One region of the Arthrobacter sp. R1-13 genome, then DNA from elsewhere that is predicted to be linked to it. Evidence: riboswitches for the same ligand, from Rfam matches in the RefSeq annotation. Region 1 holds a riboswitch; each other region holds the start of a gene.
What was found. A riboswitch is a leader RNA that binds a small molecule or an ion and turns the genes downstream of it on or off. The one in region 1 is predicted to bind thiamine pyrophosphate.

Region 1 (4,754 bases):
CGCAGCCAGAGTTCCCAGGACGAAGCGGTGCGGCAGTTTCGCTTTTTGGGCCAGGGCGTCGGCAAGGTCTGTAGGGTCGGTGCAGCTCATAAGCAGCACCGCCGGCAGTGCAATTGCCAGCCCCCGGAGCATAAATCCCAGCCCCAGTTCAAGGGAACCTGCGCTGATGGACCAGATGCCGACGTCGAGCAGTATCCTTCCGGTGTCCGGAGCCAGGATGGCGGTACTCCAGCCGCCCAGGGCTGCGGCGATGATCAGAGGCCAGCCCCGCTGCCACAGGAGCAACGGAGTCAGTCCTGCCAACGGGAACAGCAGCAGCTCGAAGCCCAGCGCCACAGTCGCCGAGACCCAGTCGATGGACAACGCCAGGACCAGCGTGATGAGGAAGACGGCGACAAACTTAGCCAGCGGGTTGGCGCGGCTGAGGAGCGATTCACCCCGGAGGGTCAGGGCTTCCCTCATGATGCCACCATTTCCGGAGTCCCCATTGCGAGTTCGGTGCCGCCGAGGACCGAGGAGAATTCCTGGTCGTGGGTCACGGAAACCACTGCGGCTCCGGCGTCCAGGAGCTCGGAGAGGAAAGAGGCGAGTTCGGCCCAGGTGTTGGCGTCCTGGCCAAAAGTGGGCTCATCCAGCACCAGCACCTGCGGGTGGGCGGCCAGTACTGTAGCCACCGAGAGCCGTCGCTTTTCGCCTCCGGACAGTGTGTAGGGGTTGGCGTCCACGAGGGAAGTGAGCCTGAGCCGCTCCAGGAGTTCGTCGACGCGTTCCTCGCCATGACCCAGATGCCGGGGGCCGAAAAGGAGCTCGTCCAAGACTCTGCCGGTGACAAACTGGTGCTCAGGTTCCTGGAACACCGTGCCGATCCTGGAAATCAGCTGTTCGGCCTTCCACTTGTATGGATCAATTCCTGCGCCGGCGCTGAGCTCAAGGGTGGCAGATACCGCTCCGGCCACAGGCTTCAGCAGCCCGGCCAGCGTGAGGGCAAAGGTGGACTTTCCCGAGCCGTTAGGCCCCGTGACGGTCAGAGCTTCGCCGGCGCGAACCTGCGCCGATATCCCGCTTTGCACGGGTGTGGGAGGAAGCGTCTTGAAGCCGCGACGCCGGGGCTGTTCACGCGAGACCGCAAGCTCTTCCGCGGCGAGGAGCAGCTGGCCGGTACCGGTGCTGCCGGGGGGCAACGCAGCAACTGAACCCCGCGGGCGGGTCGCCGGAATATGGCCGGGAACCCAGACGCCCGCCCTGATCAGCATCTCCTTTGCCTGCTCCAGGACCCGGTCAGGCGTTCCGTCAATGAGCACCGCGCCCTCATTCGAAGCTCCCGGCTGCAGCACCACGATGCGGTCCACAAGGTCTTTCCACACCGCAACACGGTGCTCTACCACCACCAGGGTTGCGCCGGTCTTCTCCAGACAACGGCTCACGGCGTCACGGACTTCCAGCACCCCGGCTGGATCGAGGTTGGCGGTGGGCTCATCCAGCAGAATGAGTCCGGGACGCATGGCCAGGATGCCGGCGAGCGCCAGGCGCTGCTTTTGCCCGCCGGACAGGGCGGACGTCGGGTGGTCCAACGGCAAGTGACCCAGCCCGACGTCGTCGAGCGCCTCATGCACACGTGCCCAGATCTCCGCCCGGGGTACTGCAAGGTTTTCGGCACCGAACGCGACGTCGTCGCCGAGCCGGGACAGGATCACCTGCGTTTCCGGATCCTGCTGCATTAGCCCGGCACGCCCGCGCTGGGCACGTGGCGGCTGGCTGTCAATGAGCAGCGAACCGGACTCGTCGGAGTCCCCGGCCTCGCCGTCGTCGTTCGTGTCGCCGAGCACCCCCGCGAGGGCGTGCAGGAGCGTGGACTTACCGGCACCCGAGGGGCCGAGCAGGAGCACCCGCTCCCCCGGGCGGATGTCCAGATCAAGCCCTTGGACGGCAGGGCTGGGCCTCCCGGCGTGCCGCCAGGCCCACCCTTGTGCCGTTACCCCGGCAGGGCGGACGCCGCCGTCGCGAATCGGAGTCATCAGGAGAAGACGGGCTCCGTCGCAGCCTTACGGGAGGCGAAGGAGCTCAAAACTCCGGTCTTCGCGAGGCCACGGGTGGCGATCCAAGACAGGGCCCCGGCAATGACGGCACCCGAGATTGCCGTGAACAGGATGTAGGCTGCCTTGTCGCCGGCTGCGTAGGCGATGTTCCAGCCCCAGGGCGCGAACGAATCGTTCAGGCCGCAGAACAGTCCCGCCCCGGCGCCGGCAAGCAAAGCGACCGGAAGGTTGAACTTCTTGTACACAAACGCCGCGAACACCAGTTCGGCGCCAAGGCCCTGCAGCAGGCCGGAAATCAGCACGGTGGTGCCGTACTGCGAGCCCATGAGGAGCTCGCCCGTTGCCGCCACTGTCTCGCAGAAGAGGGCCGCGCCCGGCTTACGGATGATGAGCATCCCCAGCACCGCGGGGATCATCCAGCCACCTGCGTAGAGCCCGGTCAGGGGCGGGTAAACCGCATTAAGCGGAGCCGAAATAACGTTGGCGCCCTGGGACCATGCCCAGAAGATCACGCCTCCGGCGACGGCAATCAGCGCCGCCACCACAATGTCCACAACGCGCCAACTCTTTTTGCTGGCAGTGGGGGTCTGCTTTGCAGAAATTCCAGTCATGTCTTCCTCCTGAGGAACAGGAGGGGAAAGTGCTCCCCGGCTACCGCGGATTGCGCCGCTTCTGCCGGACACTCTGAGAACTCGACTCCCTTGCGCCGGTACTAACCGGATCAGGTTCGAGGGTCTGCGGCTGTCCGCACTCTCAGCGCCCATCCATCGCACTCCCGGAATCCCGGTAATGCCCGACGGCGGCGCTCCCCTGTCGTAATCAATCTGCCCTTGTGGGCGTTGTCCAGTTTACACCTGACGGTGCTTGAAATTTTTGTGCCGATGTCACAATCGGTGGCGTAGGACTCTTGCCGACTGGCGGGGCCTCTAGGTGCCGGTTGTCCGTTCCGATTGGGGGTATTGACCCGTTTCCCGCTGAGGGCTACGTTGACCCTGCAGCCACGGTTCAATGTAAGGGATGGACCATGAAAATCCTCGCAGCGGTTTCGATGGCGCAACTGCTTGTCCACGTTGCGGGCGCACGGAAGGCGATCCGTGACCGGGTGCCGTATGACACTCCGTCCGGGCGCGGGAAGCCCGAGAACGTCGCCCGGGACATGTGGAACCCTGCCCTAGGCAGCGGGATGGCCGCGCCGTGGCCGGTCCTTGGGGCCCAAGCTATTGGCATCCTGATGCTCTTTGGCAAGCCGCGGCCCTGGGTGGGGAGGGCCTTGGGATGGCTAGGCTTCGGGTACATCTACGGCTACCTGAGTGAGCGCAGCGTCCGGGCATCCTTCCGGCACCCCGATATGAAAACCACTCCCCTGACCGTCCTCGGCACCGTCCTCTCCATTGCCATGGCCCTGTCAGGTCTGTCACGGACTGAACGGTCCGATGACTTCGGCCCTCATGAGCTCGCACGCGACGGCGTGGCTCCGACGCTGAGAGAACACCTCGTGAGAAGGCTCCAACTGGAATCGCGAATTGAGCTTCAGGCTCCGGCTTCAAAGGTCTTCGACTTCGTTGCAGACCACACGAACGCTCCCCAATGGCAAAGCGGCATCGATGAGATACGGCGTATCACGCTGGGTCCTATCGGCGTTGGCACCGAGCATGAATTAACGCGGCGATTCGCAGGGATGAAGGTCGTCGCCCGTAACCGCTTCATTGCATACGAGCCCGGCCGCTTCGTCGCCTTCGAGATTCCCTCGGGCAAGATGACCGGAGTCGCCTCCTATCTGGTCGAGCCCACCGGCGCCAACACCTGTCGGCTCATCAGCAATGTGGATTTCCAAGTGACCGGGCTGGCCCGGTTCGCCATACCCCTTCTGACGCTGATGTTCAAGCGAGACGACGAAAAGGCGCTAGCCAACCTTAGGGCCCTGGTGGAGCACGCCTGAGCCGATGATTGGTCCCCCGATTCCCTCTTGTCAGTTAGTCCGAACGGTGGGAATCTGCTCAGAGAAGAGAGGTCCGTGAGGCTATGGCAGAGAGCACGGAGATCGACAGCGGTGCTGTCGATGAACTACAGACATCCTTTCGGGGTGAACTCCTCCGGCCGGATGATGTTGGTTACGACGCCCATCGCAAGGTGTGGAACGGATCGATTGATCGCTATCCCGCACTCATAGCGCGCTGCACCGGTGTCGCAGATATACGCGCTGCCCTCCGGCTCGCCCGCTCGCAAGACCTGCTGGTCGCCGTGCGGGGAGGCGGTCATAGCTTCCCTGGGCTGTCAGTGTGCGACGACGGCATGCTTATTGATCTCGGTCCCATGAAAGGGATTCGAGTGGACCCCGAGGCCGGAACGGCCCGTGTTCAAGCCGGCGTACTCCTTGGCGAGCTGGATCGCGAGACGCAGGAGTTCGGTCTCGCTGTTCCTTCGGGAATCGTCACCCACACCGGAGTGGCGGGCCTCACGCTGGGCGGCGGCCTCGGGTGGGTCATGCGCAAGTACGGGCTGACGATTGATCAGCTTCTGTCCGTAGATGTGGTCACCGCCGAAGGCGGACTGGTCAGGGCCAGCGAGGATCAGAACGCCGACCTCTTCTGGGGCGTGCGGGGCGGTGGCGGGAACTTCGGCATAGTCACCCAGTTCGAGTTCCGTCTTAACCCTGTGGGCCCCTACGTAATGGCGGGTCCGGTCTTCTGGCCGATGGAAGATGCTCCGGAAGTGCTG
Region 2 (4,754 bases), 1.1 Mb from region 1:
GGTTCTGGGCCCGCGTGACGGCGGTAGCCAACAATACGGCGTCACAGCCGAGCTCCATGGCCAGGGCGGCATCCGAGGCGGTACCGATTCCGGCGTCGAGCACTACCGGGACAGAGGCCCTGGCAACGATCAGCTCTATATTGTGGGGGTTCAGGATGCCCAGGCCGGTCCCGATGGGCGAGCCCAAAGGCATCACGGCGACGGCACCGAGGTTTTCCAGGCGCAATGCCAGCACGGGGTCGTCATTGGTATAGGCAAATACTTTGAATCCCCGGTTAACCAGCTGCTCGGTCGCTTCGACCAGTTCCACGGCGTCGGGCAGGAGGGTATGTTCGTCGGCGATGACCTCCAGTTTGACCCAGTCCGTCTCAAGCGCCTCACGGGCCAGTTCGGCGGTCATGACTGCGTCCCTGGCGGTGAAGCAGCCCGCTGTGTTCGGCAGCACCCGGATGTTGTGCTCCACGAGGAGCTGGAAGAGGGAACCCGTTTGCGCCGGTGAGTACCGGCGCATTGCAACTGTTGTCAGTTCCGTCCCGGAGGCCAGCAGCGCGGCGCCGAGCCCGTCAAGGCTTGGAGCCCCACCGGTTCCCATGATGAGCCTTGAACTGAAATCGACCCCGTCTATGGTCAGCTCGTCGGTCGCCTTGTATGCCGGACCGGAAGTGGTGGCTACCATCATGTTTCCTGCGTTTCCTGTTGGAGTAGGGCCTTCATGCATTTGCCTAGCCTCCCTGTACTGCGGTGACCAGTTCGACGTCGTCGCCGTCAGCGAGCGCCGTCAGTGACCAGCGGCTCCGCGGAACCACTTCGGAGTTGCGGGCAACTGCAACGCCAAGTTTCTGACCGTCAGCTGCCTGGCCGTCGGGGCCAAGGCTCTTACCTGTAACCAGGGCTACCAGCGTGGTGACCGAGGCGCCGTCGTCGATGGCACGCTCCGCGCCATTGAGGGTGATGTTCATGCTGTTCCTTACTGCGGAGAGGTACCGGCTGTTGCCGGATCGGGGTGACGCCGGACATGACCGGCGGAGGAGCCTGGGGAGAATCGTCCGGGTTCGAAAACTGCCCACCGGGAATCAGACCGGCCCTCCATCAGCTGCAGGCAGATTGATGCGGCCGCCGGAGCCAGAAGTATGCCATGGCGGAAGAATCCTGTCGCCACAATGAGGCCCAAGAGGTCAGCGTCACCTGTGCGGTCCCGTACCCTGCCCAGCAGCGGCGCATTGTCAGGGGTGCCGGGCCGGCCGCGGGCGGTGCATTCAAGCAGCTCCAGTTCGGCCACTGCGGGGAGAAGTACCTGCGCGTCGCGCAACAACTGGTAAATACCTCCGGCGGAGACCGCTGCCTCTGCTGCACCTGCTTCCAGGGCTGCTTCCCGTTGCGTGGCTCCGATCACCACAGTCCCGTCGTCCCTTGGAACGATGTACACCGGCACGCCATGAACCATCCCCCGGACCGTTGAGGTCAGGAGCGGCTGGAGGTGGCCCGGGACGCGGAGCCGGATGATATCCCCGTAGACAGGCCGCAAGGGAAGATCGAGTCCCGGCGGAAGGCCGTCCAGTTTTCCTGTTCCAAGTCCGCTGGCCAGGACAGTCTCGCCGGCATGGATGGCTCTTCCGTTGTCCAGGACGACGCCGGCTACGCGGTCACCATCCCATCGCAGGCCGGCGGCCCTCGCCGGGAGCATTTCGCAGGTTCCCCCGGAACGCTGGGGATCGGCCAGAGCTTCGGCGATCCGGGCAAGGAGCCTTCGAGGGTCCACCTGATGATCGGCGGCGATCCGGTAGGCACCGGAGACGGCGGGACTGAGCAGCGGCTCAATGGAGCGTGCTTCACGAACTGTCAGTGGCTCCACTGTGAGCCCGTTCGCTGCCTGCACCCGCCTCAGATCCTCGAGCGCCCGGCGGTCTGCAGCATCAGCGCCGATGACGAGCGTGGGTGTGGTGAGGTATCCGGTACCAGATGCCTCCGCTTCAGAGGGTCCGTTGACACGGCTGTCGATGGCAGGGGCAAGTCCGGCTGCGAACGCAGGCCAGAGGGCTGAGGCCTCGAGCATGAGTTCCAGCAGGTCTTCCTCCTGGTAGTGCAATTCAGTTACCGGGGCCAGCATCCCGGCGGCGGCCCAGCTCGCGCCGGTACCGGGGGCATCGTCAATCAGGACCACGGAGCGCCCACTCAGTGCAGCTTCCCAGGCGATGGCATGGCCCACCACTCCGCCGCCAATGACTGCCACATCCACGCTGATATCCGTGCCGGAGACGGGCTCGTGCATTGGGCCGGTGGACGTTGTGTGGCTGGATGATGGAGAGAGTGCTGAGTGGGAGAGCACTGGATTCCTTCCCTACGCCGGTACTAACCGGATCAGGTCAAGCGGTCGGCTCTGACGCCCTCTCAGCCCGGCAGTTTATGACAGCTGCTGCGGGCTCCCGCGGTACTCCCCCAGTTTAGAGGAACTAGGCTGGTGCCATGACCGAGCCTGCCGTCCACACCACCGCCCGCCTCTACCTCTGCACCGACTCCCGCCAGGGCCGGGGGGACTTTGAGGACTTCATCGACGCCGCCTACGCAGGGGGCGTTGACATCATCCAGTTGCGGGACAAGCAACTGGAGGCTGCGGAGGAACTGGAGCTGCTGGAAGTCCTGCAGGCCGCGGCCCAGCGGCATGGGCGGCTGTGGGCGGTCAATGACAGGGCAGACATCGCGTCCCTGTCCGGCGCTCCCGTCTTGCACCTTGGCCAGAAGGACCTCCCGCTGCACTCGGCAAGGACGTTCGTCGGCAGTGAAACAGTGATCGGCCTTTCCACTCATACCCCGGGGGAGGTTGATGCCGCTATTGCCGCATCACCGGGGCGAAGCGGCCTGGATTACTTCTGTGTCGGGCCGGTCTGGTCCACTCCCACTAAACCCGGACGGACCGCCGTCGGGCTTGAACTCGTCACTTATGCGGCTGACGCCATCAGGGCGGCAGACCGAATGACTGTCGACGGCATACTCCTGCCCTGGTTCGCAATCGGCGGCATCGACCTCGCCAATGTGGAGCAGGTGGTGGCCGCCGGCGCCTCGCGTGTAGTGGTGGTCCGGGCCATTACAGAGGCAGACGATCCTGCGGCCGCAGCCAAGGCCATCCTGCAAGTGCTCGACGCCGGAGCCTGACCCGGGCTTTACGGTCTGATCAACCGAGCTGTCTCACCATCCGAAGCCGATTGGCTAGCCTGTCAGGCCCAATTGGGTCATGCGCCGGGAGTGGTTCCCCGCCAGCTCCTTCATCAAATCAGCAACCATGAGTTTGGCCTCGGCGTCGTCCCGGACGATTCCCACTCCTGAGTCTGACCCGGGTGGGTCATTACCTTGGCTGGCTATGAGGCCCGACAGGAAAGCACGCTCGAAGCCCACCCGCTGCGCCTGGGTGAGAGCCTCCCCCAGCAACCGCCTCCCCCACAAGGCCAGCCTCGACGCCAACCTGGGATCATCGGACAACGCTTTCTTGAGCCGTACACGAAGAATCTCCGTGACATCCTCGGCTGACTGGACCTGCCGGATCAGCTGCCTGCTTTCCGGCTCGACGTACTCGGACACCGCACGGTAGAAATCAGCCGAAACAGTGTCAATCACGTACGCCTTCATCAGGGACTCGTACCAGTCCGCCGGGCGCGTACGATCGTGGAAATGGTCGATGGCGGGCTGGAATGGCAGCATGGCTTCCTCGGCATCAACACCCAACCCTGCAAGCCTGGCACTTACCAGTTCATAGTGCTGGAATTCCAGCACAGCGATCCTGCCCATAACGGCCCGGTCATGGAGGGTGGGCGAGTAACGGGCGTCCGCAGAGTATCTCTCAAAGGCGGAAAGCTCCCCATAGGCCATGACTCCCAGGAGGTCCGCAAGGAAACGGTCCCGGCGAGCGTTGTCTGTGGGGGAAGTGCTCATGATCCAAGACTAATGGCGCAAATCGGGCTAACCTGATTTTCGTGTCACATCATCGTCTGGCTCCCAGTGTTCACGCTCAGAGCAACCAGCTGGCCGCGGCGCTCAGTGCTCTGCGCACCCGCCTGGAGCTGCCCGGCGCCTTCCCGGACGAGGCCCTCAAAGAAGCTGAAAAGGCCGTTGCGGACCACCGCCTTCCGGACCTGGATCTCACGGCCATCGAGTTCATCACCATTGACCCGGCGTCCTCCACCGACCTTGACCAGGCTGTTTTTATAGACAGGGCCGGTGACGGTTACAAGGTCTACTACGCCATCGCCGACGTGCCCTCCTTTGTGGAGCCGGGCGGCCCTTTGGACGCCGAAACCCGACGGCGGGGGCAGACGTTCTACGCGCCCGACGGTCGCATCCCGTTGCATCCCGAAGTGATCAGCGAGCAGGCCGGCAGCCTGTTGGAAGGTCAGCTGTGCTCGGCGTTCGTTTGGGAATTCGATCTCGACCGGGCGGCAGAAGTGTCAAAGGTTGCCGTGCGCCGGGCGACGGTCCGGAGCCGGGCGAAGCTCAGCTACAGGCAGGCCCAGACACAGCTTGATGCAGGAACCGCGCCACTCGTGTTGCAGCTGCTCAAGGAAGTGGGGATCAAGCGGGTCGAGCTGGAGCGGGGCAGAGAGGGTGCAAGCCTGAACATGCCCGAACAGGAAATCCAACAGCTTCCGGACGGCGGCTACCGGATCATTGCAACACCCCAGCTTCCGGTTGAGGACTGGAACGCCCAGATTTCCCTGATGACAGGCATGGCAGCCGCAAAACTCATGCTGAACGGCAAGGTGGGC
Region 3 (4,754 bases), 1.5 Mb from region 1:
GAGTTCCAGGACGATATCGCTGGACTCGCCTTCGATGCCGAGGAGGGCGAAGCCCGGCGCACGGCGCTTTTGGGAGGAGAGCGAAGCATTTCCCAGGCCACCGATTCCGCCGGCTGCCGCAATGTACTCTGCACCTTCTCCTACGAGGTCAGCGAGGACTTTGCCGTCCTTGGATTTGACCACGGTGCCATCCGGAACGGGAAGGATCAGAGTTTCGCCGTTCTTCCCGCCGCGCCAGTCGCCCATGCCAGGACCGCCATTGGTCGCGTGGCGGTGGGGTGCGTGGTGGTAGTCCAGCAGGGTGGTGGTCTGGTGGTCAACGCGCAGGATGACATCGCCGCCATTGCCGCCGTTGCCTCCGTCGGGACCGCCGAGGGGCTTGAACTTTTCACGGTGAACGGAAACACAGCCATGGCCGCCGGTACCGCCGGATACGTGCAGTACTACCCGGTCTACAAAGCTCGCCACGTGGATCTCCTCAGTGCTGATTTCCGGACGTCCGAAAGATGCCCAAGATGATTGTAATGCGGTTAAAACACCGGTGGAGCGGACCATATGGCCCGCTCCACCGGTTCAAAAACTATTTGTTACTCTGCAGCTGCAGCAGTAACGATGTTCACGACCCGACGGCCGCGGCGGGTGCCGAATTCAACAGCGCCTGCCTGCAGTGCGAACAGGGTGTCGTCGCCGCCGCGTCCTACGCCGGCGCCCGGGTGGAAGTGGGTGCCACGCTGGCGGACGATGATTTCGCCAGCCGAAACGACCTGGCCACCGAAGCGCTTGACGCCAAGGTACTGTGCGTTCGAGTCACGACCGTTGCGAGTGGAGCTCGCGCCTTTTTTATGTGCCATTTGAAATGCCTGCCTCTAAATTCTGGGGAATCTGCTGAAAACCTGAACAGTAACCAGTGGCTACTTGATACCGGTGATCTTGACCTTGGTCAATTCCTGACGGTGACCCTGGCGCTTCTTGTAGCCGGTCTTGTTCTTGAACTTCTGGATGACAATCTTCGGACCACGGAGGTCCTGAAGGATTTCAGCCGTAACCGTTACCTTAGCCAGGTCCGCAGCTGCGGACGTGATCTTGTCACCGTCTACCAGGAGCAGTGCGGGCAGCTGAATGGTGCTGCCGGCTCCACCGGTGACGCGGTTCAGGGTAACGAAGTCTCCAACGGAAACCTTCTCTTGGCGGCCGCCTGCGCGGACAATCGCGTACACCACTTGGGAACTCACTTCTCTCGACGTTTCTTACTAAATTTGCGTGCGGAACCTGGGTCCGGTTGTTTGGCCTGGCTCACGCTGTGCCTCAACGCCGTGGATTCCTCAAGGAAATCCGTGAGCTAGCCCGGAAACAATGTCCACCCGTTTTCTAAGTGGCCCGTTCCCGAGGTCAAAACCCAAGTGTTGGCGTAAGCACCGAAGATCTAGTTTACGCTAATTTTGCCTTCGGTCGCAAATGAGGCTGGTTCCGGGGCTGAGTACGTGATAGGGGCCACATGGGCTTACCTCACGACTTCCCGAACCTTGCCCCATGATCTTACAGGCTCTCCGCCCGCTTCACGTTCATGCGTGCAGGCGCGGCGCGTCAAAGAATTCCACCTCGTAGCGGGAGGACTGCCCGAACGCCACCGCCATGGCTCGGCGCTCGGCTTCGGAACCTGCGAGAGCAGCGCGTTCCGTAAACCCGATGGCCTGACGCGTGGCGGCGGCAAAATCCTCGTCCGCGTACGTCCGTAGCCAGTCGGCGTAGGCATGTTCCGCCGGAGCTCCGTTGGCCTGGAATTCCAAGTGAAGGGTGGCCCCTACTTCTGCATAGAGCCAGAAGCATGGCAAAGCAGCAGCAACAAGCACTCCGTAGCTTCCCGCCAGAGAGCTGGCAAGGAGGTGGTCCACGTACGACTTTGTCACTGGTCCCAGCTCAGATTGAACAGGGCGGGTGCTGAGCCAATTGCGGTGGAGCTCGGATTCGACTTCCAGACACTGCTGTGCGGACCGCGCCCAGAACAATTGTTCCTCTTCGGTGGGAGCCATTGCGGAGGCCCTTGAGAGCACCCTTGAGTATCCATTCAGGTAGATCGCGTCCTGGCTGAGGTAGTAAGCGAACTGCTGTTCAGGCAGTGAGCCTTCAACCAGGCCACGGATGAACTCGAGGCGGTAGATGGACGCCAAATGATGATCGGCGCTCTCGCGCAGTTCCTCCATGAAGACTCTTCCGGACTGCACTTCTGTCTGTCCTTTGGGCTCCGTTACGGGCATGGCCGGAAACTGGTGAAAGTGATGAACAGGGCCGGCTCCCCTGCCCACTTCCAGGATGTCTGATCCCTCCAGGGCTCCGCGCAGCCAGGGCTTGACCTCCCGCAGGGCCTCTTCCCAGTTTCCCAGCCGCGCCTGGCTTGTCGCCAAAGCTGATGAAAGTGAACATCCAGTACCGTGGCTGTTTCGCGTGGGCACACGCTCGCCCGGAACCACCACCACCTTCGCCTGAAACCCAGCCGAAACACTCACGAGGGCATCGGGGCACTCCCCGCCGTCGAGATGCCCGCCCTTTACCAATACCGTGGCGCCGGTGACGGCTGCAAGGCGTTTGCCCTGCTCGAGTGCCGCTTTCCAGTCCTTCGCCAGGGGCTCCTGAAGCAGCATGGCCAGCTCGGGGAGGTTCGGCGTGAGCAAATCAGCCAGCGGCAGCAGCGCCCGGAGTGCTGTTTCGGCGGATTCCTGCAGCAGCCGGTCCCCGCTGGTGGCCACCATGACAGGATCCAGGACGACGACGCCGGGACGGACCTTCGTGAGCCAGGCCCTGACCACGCCAATGACGTCCGCGTCTCCGAGCATCCCGATTTTCACGGCGTCCACGACGATATCGTCGCTGATGGCCTCCAACTGTTCGGCCAGAAAGGAGGCGGGCGGCACGTGGACGGCACGGACGCCTTGGGTGTTCTGCGCCGTAAGGGCCGTTACGACGGCCATCGCGTAGCCGCCATTGGCGGCGATGCTCTTGAGGTCTGCCTGTATCCCAGCGCCGCCGGAAGGATCAGAGCCGGCTATCGCCAGTACCCGGGGAATAGTGCGGAGAACTGCGCTGGCGGAATCGGCAGCCGCAGGTGACGGCAAAAACGTTGAGGACAAAGGAGACATCCCTTCGCCGGTGCTAACCGGACAGGTTCAACGGGTGTGGATCTCAGCCGGCCCTTTGCGCGGCACCCCGTGTCAGGATCCCAGCCTAGCGGGTGTGGGTGAGTGTTAAACAGCCGAAGCCCGGACCGGGATAATCCGGTCCGGGCTTCAGCCATTGACTGTCGCCTACTGGCTGCAGTTCCCCTTGGGACAACTCACCTCACAACTCTGAGGCAGGCACTCCCACACCCAGGATGATGGGCTCGCTTGCAGTGGTGGCAGGCTTGGCCGGCGCTGCCGGGGCCTTGGCCGCGTGAGTGGAACCTGTGGCGGCAGGCGCATCCTGGTTCTGCTCGACGGCGGTCTCGTTCGCAGCTCCCTGCGCACGGCTGGCGCTGCGGTTACGGCGTCCGCGCCTTGAGGAGGATCCTGCTGCTATCGGAGCGGCGTGGACCCCGGGGGCAGTGACCGGCGCGGCGGCAGGCTTCCGGGTTTCCTCAGTCTCCTGTGGCTGATCGCTCTGTTCACCCAGGTGGGCGAAGGCCTCGGCCAGCAGGTCCAGGGTCAACTCCGGTGTCCCCGTTGACGCTTCACCAGCGTGGTCCACGAACGGAAGAACCACTCGTTCACCACCGAAAGTAAGGACAGTAGCGGGACGTCCGCCTGACGTGTCGTCGCCCTGGCCGGTGCGCCCGGCGTCGGAACCTGCCTGAACTGGCTCTGTGGCCTGCGGGCGTGAGGTTTCACGGGAGCGGGACGGTGCCTGGGCAGCGGGTTCTGACCGGACAGCTTCCCGTTCCGCCCCGGTTGCGCTGGCCCGGGCGGCCTGAACGTCGTCGTCATGAAGGTGGGCGGCGTGGGCTGCGGCGGCAATGTTGGCCAACGCTGCCCGGGTTGCTTCAGCCTTGGCATGACGCTCGGCGTCGGTGGGTTCGGCGTGAACGGGTGCCGGAAGCGTCAGCGGCTCTCCCAGGGCCTGCCCGCCCTTGCCGCGACGCCGCTTGCGCTCAGTCCGCGCAGCGGGCTGCACTTCGGCGCGCGGCACGTAGTGCTCCGCGGCGACGGTGTTGGCCCTGCGGTGCTCCACTGGCTCGTCGTGGGTGACCACGCCGCGGCCGGCGCAATGTTCGCATTGCTCGCCGAAGACCTCCAGGAGGCCTGTGCCCATACGCTTGCGTGTCATCTGGACCAGGCCGAGGGAGGTAACTTCAGCCACCTGGTGCTTGGTCCGGTCCCGGCCCAGGCACTCGACCATCCGGCGGAGCACCAGATCCCTGTTGGACTCCAGGACCATGTCGATGAAGTCGATCACGATGATGCCGCCGATGTCCCGCAGGCGCAGTTGGCGCACTACTTCCTCGGCGGCTTCCAGGTTGTTCTTGGTGACGGTCTCTTCGAGGTTTCCGCCGCTCCCCGTGAACTTGCCCGTGTTGACGTCGACTACCGTCATCGCCTCGGTACGGTCGATCACCAGGGAGCCGCCTGACGGCAGGAATACCTTGCGGTCCAGTGCCTTGTGGATCTGCTCATCGATGCGCCAGGCCGAGAAGATGTCCTGGTCCTTGGTCCACTTTTCCAGGCGGCCAACGAGGTCCGGAGCCACGTAGGTCACGTAGGCCTCGATGGTGTCCCAGGCTTCCT
Region 4 (4,754 bases), 1.4 Mb from region 1:
TCGACCCCCAGTCGGAGCCACTTGAGACCGACTTCGCCGCTGATACTGCCATCATTCTGGGGGCGTTGAGCGATGAGGGGCGCGGAGCCGCCGGTGGTCATGTGGTGGCGCATTCCCAGGGCGCCATCTCGGCAATGATGGCAGCAGTGGAACGCCCGGATCTGGTGTACTCCCTGACACTGGTGGAGCCCGCCTGCCTCTCCTTGACGGCTGAACTTCCCGCGACCGCGGCCCACAGGTCCCTCATGGAGCCGCTCTTCGACATCAGGCACCAGCTTGGGGACGAAGACTTCCAGCGGGAATTCGTCCGCCGTGCTTTTTCGGCCGAAGCGCCCGGGCCAACCACCCCCGAGGCTCGCAAGGCCGCCAGGCGGCTCCGGCTCCAGGCTCCGCCGTGGGAAGCGCCGCTCCACATTGTGCCGGGGGTACCAACCCTGGTCCTCACTGGCGGGTGGGAGCCGCTCTATGAGGAGATCGCTGCTTATCTGCGCGAAACCGGTGCCCTTCACCGGACTGCGGCGGGAGGGCACCGGCCTCACGATTCCGTAGAGGGAGACCGCATTATCCGGTCATTCCTGGCTGACGTCAGCCGGCGTCAGCAGTCCCGGGCTTCCTGATCCTGGTGCCATCATTTGCCGGCACCAGCAATTCGGGCAGATACACCTTTCCGCCGGCGGCGAGGAATTCCTCGCTTTTCTCCCGCATGCCGGCCGTCAACGCAGCTATTTCTGCAACCTGCGCCTGGGCCTCCGCAGACCCGAACTCGTTCCGAATGTCCTGGCTGATCCGCATGGAGCAGAACTTGGGACCGCACATGGAGCAGAAATGGGCAGTCTTGGCTGGTTCGGCCGGGAGTGTTTCGTCATGGAAAGCCTCGGCGGTTACCGGATCGAGTGAGAGTGCGAACTGGTCCCGCCAGCGGAATTCGAACCGCGCCTTGGAAAGTGCATCGTCCCGCTCGTGCGCTCCGGGATGCCCTTTCGCAAGGTCTGCGGCGTGGGCGGCGATCTTGTAGGTGATCACACCAGTCTTCACGTCGTCTTTGTTCGGCAGGCCCAGGTGTTCCTTGGGGGTGACGTAGCAGAGCATGGCGGTGCCATAGCGGGCGATCTCGGTGGCCCCAATAGCCGACGTAATGTGGTCATACCCCGGGGCGACATCGGTGACGAGCGGGCCCAGGGTGTAGAACGGCGCGCCCTTGCAGAGCTCCTGCTGGCGCTCCACGTTCTCCCGCACCAGGTGGAACGGGATGTGGCCGGGACCCTCCACCATCACCTGGACATCAAAATCCCAGGCCCGCTGGGTGAGCTCGGCAAGCGTGTCGAGCTCGGCGAACTGTGCGGCGTCGTTGGCGTCTGCTGTGGCACCGGGCCGTAACCCGTCACCCAGCGAAAACGCGACGTCGTACATCGCGAAAATATCGCACAGCTCGTCGAAGTGGGTGTAAAGGAAGTTCTCCTCGTGGTGGGCGAGGCACCAGCCGGCCATGATGGAGCCGCCCCGTGACACGATGCCTGTGACGCGGTTGGCTGTGAGCGGCACGTAGCGGAGCAGGACGCCGGCGTGGATGGTCATGTAGTCCACGCCCTGCTCGCACTGTTCAATGACGGTGTCGCGGAAGATCTCCCAGGTCAGGGCGTTGGCTTCTCCATTGACCTTCTCCAGTGCCTGGTAGATGGGGACGGTGCCGATGGGCACGGGAGAGTTGCGGATGATCCACTCGCGGGTGGTGTGGATGTCATCGCCGGTAGAGAGGTCCATCACTGTGTCGGCTCCCCACTGGGTAGCCCACTGCAGCTTGTCCACCTCTTCGGCGATAGAGCTTGTCACGGCCGAGTTTCCGATGTTCGCGTTGATCTTTACCAAGAAGGCCTTGCCGATGATCATGGGCTCGGACTCGGGGTGGTTAATATTGTTCGGGATGATGGCCCGGCCTGCCGCCAGCTCGCTGCGGACCAACTCAACATCGCAATTTTCGCGGAGAGCCACAAACCGCATTTCCGGGGTGATCATTCCCTGACGCGCGTAGTGCATCTGGGTGACCGTCCTGCCGCCGACGGCACGGCGGGGCACCGGCTGCGCTCCTTTCCACTCCTCTGAGGCTGCTCCCCGACGGACAGCCGAGCGGCCGTCGTCGAGCAGGGTGCGCTCCCGTCCGCTGTACGGCTCTGTGTCCCCGCGGGCTTCTATCCATTCGGAACGGAACGGCCTGAGACCGACCACCGGGTCGCTGCCGGGACCGGCCGTGCGGTAGACGTGGAAAGGACCGTTTCTATCGCCGTTGGGGGAGTCCTCCAAGGCGATTGCAGTCACCGGCACCTTGATTCCGTTTCCTTCGCCGGAGACGTAGGTGAGGGAGTGTGACTTCAGGGACTGCGTTTCGCCGGAGGGAATTTGGACAGGGCTGTGCTGTGATTCTGGGGTACTCAAGGGAATACTCACTTCCTTCGCCGGCATTACCCGGACAGGTTCAACGGTCGCAGGCTGCGTCAGCCCGATCTCAGCCCCTGCAAGGGCACCCGTGTGGTCGTAAATGAAGCTATCACACCGATGCCTCCTGCAACCCGAGGCGTCCCACAAACCGGGGCGCCGCAGCATCGCCATGCCAGGGAACATCCTGCGGTGGTCCGCCGTTAGGCTTTTGTCCGTGCCGAAAATAATTGAATTCAGCGGAACGGTGCTCACATCACCTGACTTGGAGCGACACGGAATGTGGGCAGTAGACGGGAAGCTGACCTTTCGTCGTCCCGCAGGAAACCCCGGCGTCGTCCTCGATGGCTGGGTGATGCCAGGGCTCGCCGATGCCCATTGCCACATCGGCCTGGGCCCGGAGGGTGAAGTGCCTGACCATGTGGCCGAGGCGCAGGCCCTGCAAGACAGGAATGCCGGCACCCTGCTGGTCCGCGATGCCGGCTCCCCCAGCGATACCAGATGGCTTCAGCACCGCAGGGACATGCCACGGATCATCAGGTCCGGCAGGCATGTTGCCAGGACGCGCCGCTACCTGAAGAACCTCGCCCTGGAGGTGGAGCCCCGGGATCTGGCGGAAACCGTGAGGAAGCAGGCCCGTGCGGGTGATGGGTGGATCAAACTTGTGGGGGACTGGATAGACCGCGACGCCGGGGATCTCGCCCCTTGTTTTCCGTCCTGGGCGGTGAAGGATGCCGTTCTCGCGGCGCACGAGGAGGGTGCCCGGGTCACCGCCCACTGTTTTGCCGAGGACACGCTGGATGACATGCTCGACGCCGGGATTGACTGCATCGAACACGGAACCGGCCTCCTTCCGCGCCACATCCCCCGCTTCATCGAGCAGGGTGTTGCCTTGGTTCCCACCCTGGTCAACATCGGAACCTTTCCAGATATCGCCAAACGGGCAGATGCGAAGTTCCCGGTCTACGCCGCCCATATGCGGTCCTTGTGGGCACGGCGCAATGAGCGCGTCCTGGAGGCATTCGAAGCGGGAGTGCGAATCCTTGCCGGCACAGATGCGGGAACAGTCATAGCCCACGGACGGATCGTGGACGAAGTCCTCGCCCTGAATGCCGCAGGGCTCCCTGCCGCTGCGGCACTGGACTCTGCGGCCTGGGCTGCACGCTCCTGGCTGGACGCCGAAGGCTTGACCGAAGGTGCCAGCGCCGATGTGCTGGTGTGCGCCGAAGACCCCCGCGAATCCCTGACTACCCTGAAGACGCTCCGCCATATCGTGCTCAGAGGGGAAGTGCTTCGTTAGGGGAAGTGCTAACAAGGGGAAATGCTCAATGAGGGAATAAATTGAACCTTCAAGTAATTTAACTCTATGAGTGCAGGTCGCCGATCCGGGCGGCCCCCGAACCAGGAGTGAATTATGACCACGGAAACGAGCAGCCAGGATCTGCTTCCCGCCGACCTCACCATGGGCACAGTGATGCTCAAGGTACGGGACCTGACGCTGATGACCGATTACTACCAGCGCGCCCTCGGACTGGAGATCGTGGCGGAGCAGGATGGCGGGCTCTACCTGGGCCGGCGCCGCCAGCCCCTGGTCCACCTTGCTGCAGCTCCCCGACTGGCTGTTCCTTCCCGTGGCGAAGCAGGGCTCTTCCATACAGCCTTGTTGTTCGAAGACCAGCCGGCCCTTGCGGCCACCGTGGCAACGGCAGCCCACTACGAGCCCCGGTTGTTCACGGGAAGCGCCGATCACCTGGTGAGCGAAGCCTTCTACTTCAACGATCCCGAAGGTAACGGCATCGAACTCTACTGGGACCGCCCCCGTGAGGCGTGGTCATGGGATGGCAAGAACGTTGTAATGGACAGCTTGCCTCTTCCCCCTCAGCACTACCTGCAGCGCCACCTGACCGAAGAGAGAGTCTCCGAACAGCGGGAGTCGGGTGCCGGCGTCGGGCACGTCCACCTCCAGGTAGGCGACGTCCAGACGGCCCAGGACTTCTACGTGGATACGCTGGGCTTTGAAAAGACCGCCGGCTGGCACGGTCAGGCCCTTTTTGTCTCCGCCGGTGGCTATCACCACCACATGGCCATGAATGTCTGGAACAGCCGCGGCGCCGGACCACGCAAGGACACGCTGGGGCTGGGGGAAGTTCTCATTGAAGTTCCCGCAGGGGACGACGTCGGGGCGCTCGCCGACCGCCTGAAAGTCGCCGGGGTACCTTCCCACCACACCGGCCTGGAACTCCGCTTTGAGGATCCGTGGCGCAACAGGATCCGAGTGGCGGTGCGCTGACGTCATGCCTTCCGGGTTGGGCTGCCTTCTGCGT

Region 2: it holds a riboswitch for thiamine pyrophosphate, as region 1 does, so the genes downstream of both, thiO (glycine oxidase ThiO) here and M1D88_RS19360 (ECF transporter S component) in region 1, are expected to answer to the same signal.
Region 3: it holds a riboswitch for thiamine pyrophosphate, as region 1 does, so the genes downstream of both, M1D88_RS12280 (bifunctional hydroxymethylpyrimidine kinase/phosphomethylpyrimidine kinase) here and M1D88_RS19360 (ECF transporter S component) in region 1, are expected to answer to the same signal.
Region 4: it holds a riboswitch for thiamine pyrophosphate, as region 1 does, so the genes downstream of both, thiC (phosphomethylpyrimidine synthase ThiC) here and M1D88_RS19360 (ECF transporter S component) in region 1, are expected to answer to the same signal.

The regions. Positions count from the first base shown of each region.
Region 1 is NZ_CP096420.1:4,169,860-4,174,613, forward strand. Features, by position in the region: gene M1D88_RS19350 (energy-coupling factor transporter transmembrane component T family protein) at 1-462, opposite strand, end outside; gene M1D88_RS19355 (ABC transporter ATP-binding protein) at 459-2,015, opposite strand; gene M1D88_RS19360 (ECF transporter S component) at 2,015-2,647, opposite strand; TPP riboswitch at 2,717-2,858, opposite strand; gene M1D88_RS19365 (SRPBCC family protein) at 3,061-3,975, shown strand; gene M1D88_RS19370 (FAD-binding oxidoreductase) at 4,059-4,754, shown strand, end outside.
Region 2 is NZ_CP096420.1:3,113,340-3,118,093, forward strand. Features, by position in the region: gene M1D88_RS14360 (thiazole synthase) at 1-679, opposite strand, end outside; gene thiS (sulfur carrier protein ThiS) at 723-959, opposite strand; gene thiO (glycine oxidase ThiO) at 968-2,269, opposite strand; TPP riboswitch at 2,318-2,437, opposite strand; gene thiE (thiamine phosphate synthase) at 2,464-3,150, shown strand; gene M1D88_RS14380 (ferritin-like fold-containing protein) at 3,205-3,924, opposite strand; gene M1D88_RS14385 (RNB domain-containing ribonuclease) at 3,966-4,754, shown strand, end outside.
Region 3 is NZ_CP096420.1:2,667,729-2,672,482, forward strand. Features, by position in the region: gene obgE (GTPase ObgE) at 1-468, opposite strand, end outside; gene rpmA (50S ribosomal protein L27) at 588-851, opposite strand; gene rplU (50S ribosomal protein L21) at 912-1,220, opposite strand; gene M1D88_RS12280 (bifunctional hydroxymethylpyrimidine kinase/phosphomethylpyrimidine kinase) at 1,563-3,134, opposite strand; TPP riboswitch at 3,117-3,214, opposite strand; gene M1D88_RS12285 (Rne/Rng family ribonuclease) at 3,334-4,754, opposite strand, start outside.
Region 4 is NZ_CP096420.1:2,768,409-2,773,162, reverse strand. Features, by position in the region: gene M1D88_RS12820 (alpha/beta fold hydrolase) at 1-617, shown strand, start outside; gene thiC (phosphomethylpyrimidine synthase ThiC) at 586-2,430, opposite strand; TPP riboswitch at 2,426-2,533, opposite strand; gene M1D88_RS12810 (amidohydrolase family protein) at 2,648-3,730, shown strand; gene M1D88_RS12805 (VOC family protein) at 3,845-4,720, shown strand.